Regions from separate parts of the Pantoea sp. SO10 genome, predicted to be linked through region 1. Evidence: predicted binding sites of a transcription regulator. Region 1 holds the regulator's gene; the other holds the start of a gene.

Region 1 (3,601 bases):
AAAATCCGCAGACGAGGCGTCTGCCGGGTAACTAAAGAAAAGGCCGACATGTGTCGGCCTTCTGCATTATTCCGCTTCTTTATACTTCTCAGCGGTCTCTTTCAGCAGTGGCTGAAGTTCACCGCGCTGGAACATCTCAACGATGATGTCGCAGCCGCCGACCAGTTCACCGTCGACCCACAGCTGCGGGAAGGTTGGCCAGTTAGCGTATTTTGGCATTTCAGCGCGAATATCCGGGTTCTGCAGAATGTCCACGTAAGCGAAACGCTCGCCACACGCAGAAAGCGCCTGCACGGCTTGCGCCGAGAAACCGCAGCTTGGCAGCTTCGGCGAACCTTTCATGTACAGCAGAATCGGGTTTTCTGCGATCTGACGCTGAATTTTTTCAACAGTACTCATTATTGCCTTCCTTAATCTTCTACTTCGTGTTTGTTTATTGTAGCGATTTCGCTCCCGGACTGAAAACGGGATTTTGCCTTTGCACTGGCTAATCGCCATGTTTGTTAAGTTAACGCATGACAAATAACATTTTCATATCATTAATTGGCATTAATAAATTAATAATTAGCAATAATTTCGCTGTGTTAACCAGCTGAAATCGCTCATTTTTGCTACAGAATCAATCTGGTAACATATTAATAGAAAAAGGCCTTACCTTTTGTAAAAAAAGTGGATTAGAATTGCCTCGGCGCTGGTCACTTGATCAGATTTCTCTCACTTTTACGCAGTCTGCTTTGATTCAGCCTGCTTAACCTGTAACCGGATTATGCGTCTACTAATTACGCTTTTCATACTGGCTTTTGCCCAACTGTTCTTTAATGTGGCCGCTGCATCTCCGCATGCGCCCGTTAACGCCAGTTCGCTTAAAGCAGAGAAAAAGAGCGCACGTGAAGACGAGCGCCGCAAACGACGTCCGGTAAAAACCACCACCACCAAAAAATCGCGTCTGACCGCTGTTCAAAAATTCAAACTCAAAAAACAGAGCAAAACAGACATCGCGCTGCACAAAACCACCAGCAAAAAATCCCCACTGAAACTCTCTGCTAAGAAATACGGTCATCAACGTTTAGCGAAGAAAACGCCCGAGATCGCCGTCGATGATGAAGCGTTAGCGCTGACCGGCATCAAAATGAGTAAAGCGCACCGTCAGCGTTATCAAAAAGCGCGTGAAACGGCGATGACCAAATTAATGGGTCAACTCGGCAAACCTTATCAGTGGGGCGGCGCTTCGCCACACACCGGTTTCGATTGCAGCGGCCTGGTGTGGTACGCCTATAAAGATCTGGTGAAATTCAAACTGCCACGCACCGCCAATGAGATGTATCACCTGCGTGATGCGGCACCGATTAAGCGTGAAATGCTGGAGAAAGGCGATCTGGTGTTCTTCCGCATCAACAATCGCGGTACCGCCGACCATGTGGGCGTTTATCTTGGCAATGGCAAATTCATTCAGTCGCCGCGTACCGGCAAAGATATTCAGATTAGCGCATTGGGTGAGGATTACTGGCAGAAACACTATGTGGGCGCGCGTCGTATGATGACGCCAAAAACCATTCGCTAGTTGTTGCGCAACAGACATGAAAAAGCCGGATGCTGTTCTCAGCTCCGGCTTTTTTGTTAATGCATGATCGCGGTAAAGCTGAAGGCGATAATCATCAACAGTGCGCCAACAGTGGTCATTAGCGCCAGCTTCAGGTCGGTATTCATCACAACTCCTTAGTCACACAATTATTAGGGTTAAGACGATTTTCGCATAGCAATAGGCAAAAATCTCGTGTTATCCGCGCCAGCTTGCTAGAATCGCCGCCTTTCGTTGCGCAACAGATTTTGCGCAGGCTGTATTTACAGCGTGATGAAGTGATTTTGCCTGCTTGAACATGCCGTTTTGCCCGCTTTTTTGGGCTGTAAAAGCATTAGCAGACGCAAACGTTTAACAATATACTTATCAGTAAGTTGCGATAAGCCCAGGAGCACCATTTTCATGGCAACAATTAAAGATGTCGCAAAACGCGCGGGGGTCTCAACCACCACGGTTTCGCATGTCATCAACAAAACGCGTTTCGTTGCGGAAGAGACGCGTAACGCCGTATGGGAAGCGATCAAAGAATTACACTACTCGCCAAGTGCCGTGGCGCGTAGTCTTAAAGTTAATCACACCAAAACCTTGGGTCTGCTGGCGACCTCCAGCGAAGCGCCCTACTTCGCTGAAATTATCGAAGCGGTGGAGAACCGCTGCTTCGAACGCGGCTATACGCTGATTCTCGGCAATGCGCACAACGATCTGCAAAAGCAGCGCGCTTACCTGTCAATGATGGCGCAAAAGCGCGTCGATGGTCTGCTGGTGATGTGTTCGGAATATCCAGACGATTTGCTGCAGATGCTGGAAGAGAACCGCAATATCCCCATGGTGGTGATGGATTGGGGCGCGTCACGCGGTGATTTCACCGATACCGTGCAGGACAATGCATTTCAGGGCGGCTATCTCGCCGGGCGTTATCTGATTGAACGTGGCCATCGCGATATCGGTGCCATTCCTGGCCAAATGGAGCGCAACACCGGCGGTGGACGTCATGCTGGCTTCCTGCAGGCAATGAACGAAGCGGGCATTACAGTGCGTCCGGAGTGGGTGGTTCAGGGCGACTTTGAGCCTGAATCGGGCTATCAGGCGATGCAACAGATCTTAAATCAGAAACAGCGTCCAACCGCGGTGTTCTGCGGTGGCGATATCATGGCGATGGGCGCGATTTGCGCTGCTGATGAGATGGGTTTGCGCGTACCGCAGGATATCTCGGTGATTGGCTACGATAACGTGCGCAACGCGCGCTATTTCACACCAGCGCTCACCACCGTGCACCAGCCGAAAGCTGAACTGGGTGAAAAAGCGCTGGAAATGCTGCTGGATCGCATCACCAGCAAGCGCGAAGATCCGCAAACTATCGAAGTCCAGCCAACGCTGATTGAACGCCGTTCGGTGGCGTACGGTCCGTTCCGCGACTACCGCCGCTAAGCCGACACTTCGCTGAGCCATTCGTGGTTCAGCGTTTCCGCATCCCCGAGATAAGCCAGTAACCACGCCAGCGCCGGTGACGCGCGCTGTTCTGACCAGCTGACGCAGCACGGACTGTCCGGAAACGCCTGCGGTAGCGCCAGCTCGACCAGTTTTTGGCTGTCCAGCAGTGGACGCGCCAAATGGCCAGGCACCATGCCGACGCATAATCCTGCCAGCAAACAATCCATCCCGGTTTCCCACTCTGGCACCACCAACCGCCGCTGATTATCCAGCGTCCATGTCATACGGCGCGGCAACGCACGCGAGGTATCTTCCAGCACCAGCGATGGCCACGCCCGCAAGGTTTCATCATCCAGCTCCTTGCTGTTAACCAGCGGATGATCGGGACTCACCACACAACGCCAGTTCAGCGCGCCCATATCCTGAAAGGCAAAACGTCCGCCCACCGGGATGGCCTGAGTTGCGCCAATCGCCACATCCACCCGACCATCAGCCAACGCATCCCACACGCCGTTGAACACTTCGTAGCTGATAATCAGCTCCATGTCGGGAAAATGGCGGTAGAAGTCTTTCACTAACTGTCGCGTACGC
Region 2 (3,601 bases), 1.5 Mb from region 1:
GCAAACCTCAGCACGCAGCCAGAGTACGATTACACCAAAGAAGGTAAGTCGGTACTGAAAGGCTATCGTGCCGAGCGTCAGGTACAGGTAACGCTGCGCCAGCTGGACAAGCTCAACGAGCTGTTGGATGGCGCGTTAAAATCTGGCCTGAATGAAATTCGTTCGGTCGAGTTAGGTGTGGCGAATCCGGACAGCTACAAAGAGAAGGCGCGTAAAGTGGCCATCGCTAATGCTACGCAGCAGGCTAACGCGCTGGCAGAAGGGTTTAACGCTAAGTTAGGTTCGGTTTACAGCATCCGCTATCACGTGGCGAACTATCAACCGATGCCGATGGCGCGCATGTATAAGGCCGCCGCAGTACAAGCTGATACCACCGCGCAGCAAACTTACGAGCAGCAGAGCATTCACTTTGACGATCAAGTGGATGTCGTCTTTGAAATCAAACCAAACACGCCGTAAGGTTTGATATCAGGTCGCCATGAAGGGCGACCTGATCTTTACGCTGGCAACACATCCTGACGCAGCACGCGATGTCCGTGCGCAATCAGCGCGTCGGTCACGCTGCGCATCAAACGACTTTCCGGCGCAAACCGGTGCCAGTACAGCATACGACGCTGATACAGGCCTGGCGTCAAATCCACCAGTTCACCTTGCGCTAACTCGCGCTCAATCTGCAGATGCGGAATCATACAACACACCGAACCCTGACGCGCCAGCTGCACAAAGGCTTCTGACGAGTTAACGATGTGGCAAGGCACGCTGCCCGGCGACAGGTCAAAGTTCTGCTGTAAAAACGCCTGATGCATATCGTCCAGATGATCAAATGCCACCGCCGGCGCTTTCAGCAGCGCAGAGCGTGTTACGCCGTTCGGGAAATAGCGAGCAGCAAAATCAGGTGAGGCGCAGAACAGATAATCGAGCGCACCCAGTTGATCCACCAGACAGCTTGGCAGCGGCTGCGGCTGAATACTCACCGCGCCGACCACTTCACCGCGACGTAGACGTTCCTGCGTGCGGGTTTCATCTTCCACCTGCAAATTCAGGCGCACTGGGGAATCGGCCAGCACGTCTTTCAGCGCGGGCAGCAGCCAGGTGGCCAGGCTGTCGGCGTTGACCGCCAGCGACAGCAACAGCGGCGTGGTTCCACCGTTATCATCACCCAGCCACTCCTCTTCCAGCAGTTCAACTTGATGCAACAACGCCAGTAACTTTTGTCCCTGCTCGGTCGGACGCGGCGGCACGGTGCGCACCAGCAGCGGCTGACCAAATAAATTTTCCAGCTGTTTAATACGCTGCGAAACCGCCGATTGGGTAATGCAGAGTTTTTGTGCCGCACGCTCAAAGCCGCGCTCGCGAATCACAGCATCCAGCGCCTGAAGCGTTCGATAATCCGGGCGTTTCATTGTTGTTCTCTCTCGTTCAGGGTGGACATTACTATGCCATAAAACTGTCAAATTGTGCTGCGGCGCATTTTTTGCGGGCTGGCTTCCAAAGCGTTAATTCGGCTGTCTAACAGTCGCGCTTTTTTACAGCGCCTTGTTTTATACTACGCGCACTTCGATGTCGCACAGGTTTTAAACATACCATGACCCAGGATGAACTGAAAAAAGCGGTAGGTTGGGCAGCCCTGCAGTACGTAGAACCCGGCACCATTGTCGGCGTAGGCACGGGATCGACAGCAGCGCATTTTATTGATGCACTCGGCACCATGAAGAATCAGATTGAAGGTGCGGTTTCCAGCTCGGAAGCCTCAACGGAGAAATTGAAAGCGCTGGGCATTCACATCTTCGATCTCAACGAAATTGATGAACTGTCGGTGTACGTTGATGGCGCCGATGAGATCAATCCGCAGATGCAGATGATCAAAGGCGGTGGCGCAGCGCTGACGCGTGAGAAAATCGTTGCGGCGGTGGCGAAGAAATTTGTCTGCATTGCCGATGCATCGAAAGAAGTTGATGTGCTGGGCCGTTTCCCGCTGCCGGTTGAAGTGATTCCGATGGCGCGTTCGTATGTGGCGCGTGAACTGGTCAAACTCGGCGGCTTGCCGGAGTATCGCCAGAACGTCATTACCGACAACGGCAACATTATTCTCGACGTGCATAATCTGCGTATTCTCGATCCCATCGAGCTGGAAAAAACCATTAATGCGCTGCCGGGCGTAGTGACCGTTGGCCTGTTTGCGGGACGTGGTGCGGACGTCGCACTGATTGGTACCGCAGAAGGCGTGAAAACCATCGTAAAATGATCTGTCCGGCGCGCGTAATGCGCCGGTTATTTCCATCCGCAAAACATCTTTTCTCACCAGGCTGAAATTTGGTGACTTATGTCACAAAAGATTCATCAGCAGTAAGTTCGTACTTCGTCCATTAAGGATGTCACGATTTTGTACGGCATTGTGCTGTCTCCGCGTGGGCGCGTGCTGGCTCCCAGGCAATCGTTTGTATTGCTGCGCACGAAATTTTTGATATTTTGACAGAAGGCTACCTTATGGTAGTCCTCATTGAATTCTGAATAGGGTCGGGAAATGGCAAAGGTATCACTGGAAAAAGACAAGATTAAGTTCCTGCTGGTGGAAGGCGTTCACCAGAGTGCGCTGGAAAACCTGCGTGCAGCAGGCTACACCAACATCGAGTTTCACAAAGGGGCGCTGGATGCGGAGTCGCTGAAATCCTCCATCCGCGATGCGCACTTCATTGGTATCCGTTCCCGTACCCAACTGACTGAAGAGATCTTTGCTGCCGCTGAAAAGCTGGTAGCAGTCGGCTGCTTCTGTATCGGTACCAACCAGGTTGATCTCGGTGCAGCGGCGAAACGCGGTGTGCCGGTGTTCAACGCGCCGTTCTCCAACACCCGTTCTGTTGCAGAGCTGGTGATTGGCGAAATGCTGCTGATGCTGCGTGGCATTCCGGAAGCCAACGCCAAAGCGCACCGTGGCATCTGGAATAAAGTCGCCAACGGTTCGTTTGAAGCACGCGGCAAGAAACTGGGCATCATCGGTTACGGCCACATCGGCATGCAGCTGGGTGTGCTGGCAGAAAGCCTCGGTATGCATGTGTTCTTCTACGATATCGAAAGCAAGCTGCCGCTGGGTAACGCCACTCAGGTGCGTCATCTCTCCGATCTGCTCAACATGAGCGACGTGGTCAGCCTGCACGTTCCTGAAACGCAATCCACTCAGAACATGATTGGCGCGGAAGAGCTGGCGCTGATGAAGCCGGGCGCGCTGCTGATCAACGCCGCGCGCGGTACCGTGATCGATATTCCGGCGCTGTGTGATGCCCTGGCGAATAAACATCTGTCCGGTGCCGCTATCGACGTCTTCCCGGTCGAGCCAGCGACTAACAGCGATCCGTTCAACTCTCCGTTATGCGAGTTCGATAACGTGATCCTGACGCCACACATTGGTGGTTCGACCCAGGAAGCGCAGGAAAATATCGGTATCGAAGTGGCTGGCAAGCTGGCGAAATACTCCGACAACGGTTCTACGCTGTCTGCGGTTAACTTCCCGGAAGTCTCACTGCCGATGCATGCGGCAAGTGCTAGCCGTCTGCTGCACATCCATGAAAACCGTCCGGGTGTGCTGACCGCTATCAACCAGATT

The links. Region 1 encodes PurR, which represses purine synthesis genes. Its sites were predicted from a motif close to CANGCAAACGTTTGCNTG; they were not measured.
Region 2: a site for PurR is predicted at 2,428-2,445, ahead of serA (phosphoglycerate dehydrogenase). Genes of this name have one in related genera too.

What each region holds. Positions count from the first base shown of each region.
Region 1 covers NZ_CP040095.1:1,875,849-1,879,449, reverse strand. The annotation lists gene rnt (ribonuclease T) at 1-31, shown strand, start outside; gene FCN45_RS08765 (Grx4 family monothiol glutaredoxin) at 67-402, opposite strand; gene FCN45_RS08760 (C40 family peptidase) at 767-1,561, shown strand; gene FCN45_RS08755 (YnhF family membrane protein) at 1,618-1,707, opposite strand; gene purR (HTH-type transcriptional repressor PurR) at 1,982-3,007, shown strand; gene punR (DNA-binding transcriptional activator PunR) at 3,004-3,601, opposite strand, start outside.
Region 2 covers NZ_CP040095.1:3,345,191-3,348,791, reverse strand. The annotation lists gene FCN45_RS15485 (oxidative stress defense protein) at 1-459, shown strand, start outside; gene FCN45_RS15480 (LysR family transcriptional regulator ArgP) at 498-1,403, opposite strand; gene rpiA (ribose-5-phosphate isomerase RpiA) at 1,586-2,245, shown strand; gene serA (phosphoglycerate dehydrogenase) at 2,525-3,601, shown strand, end outside.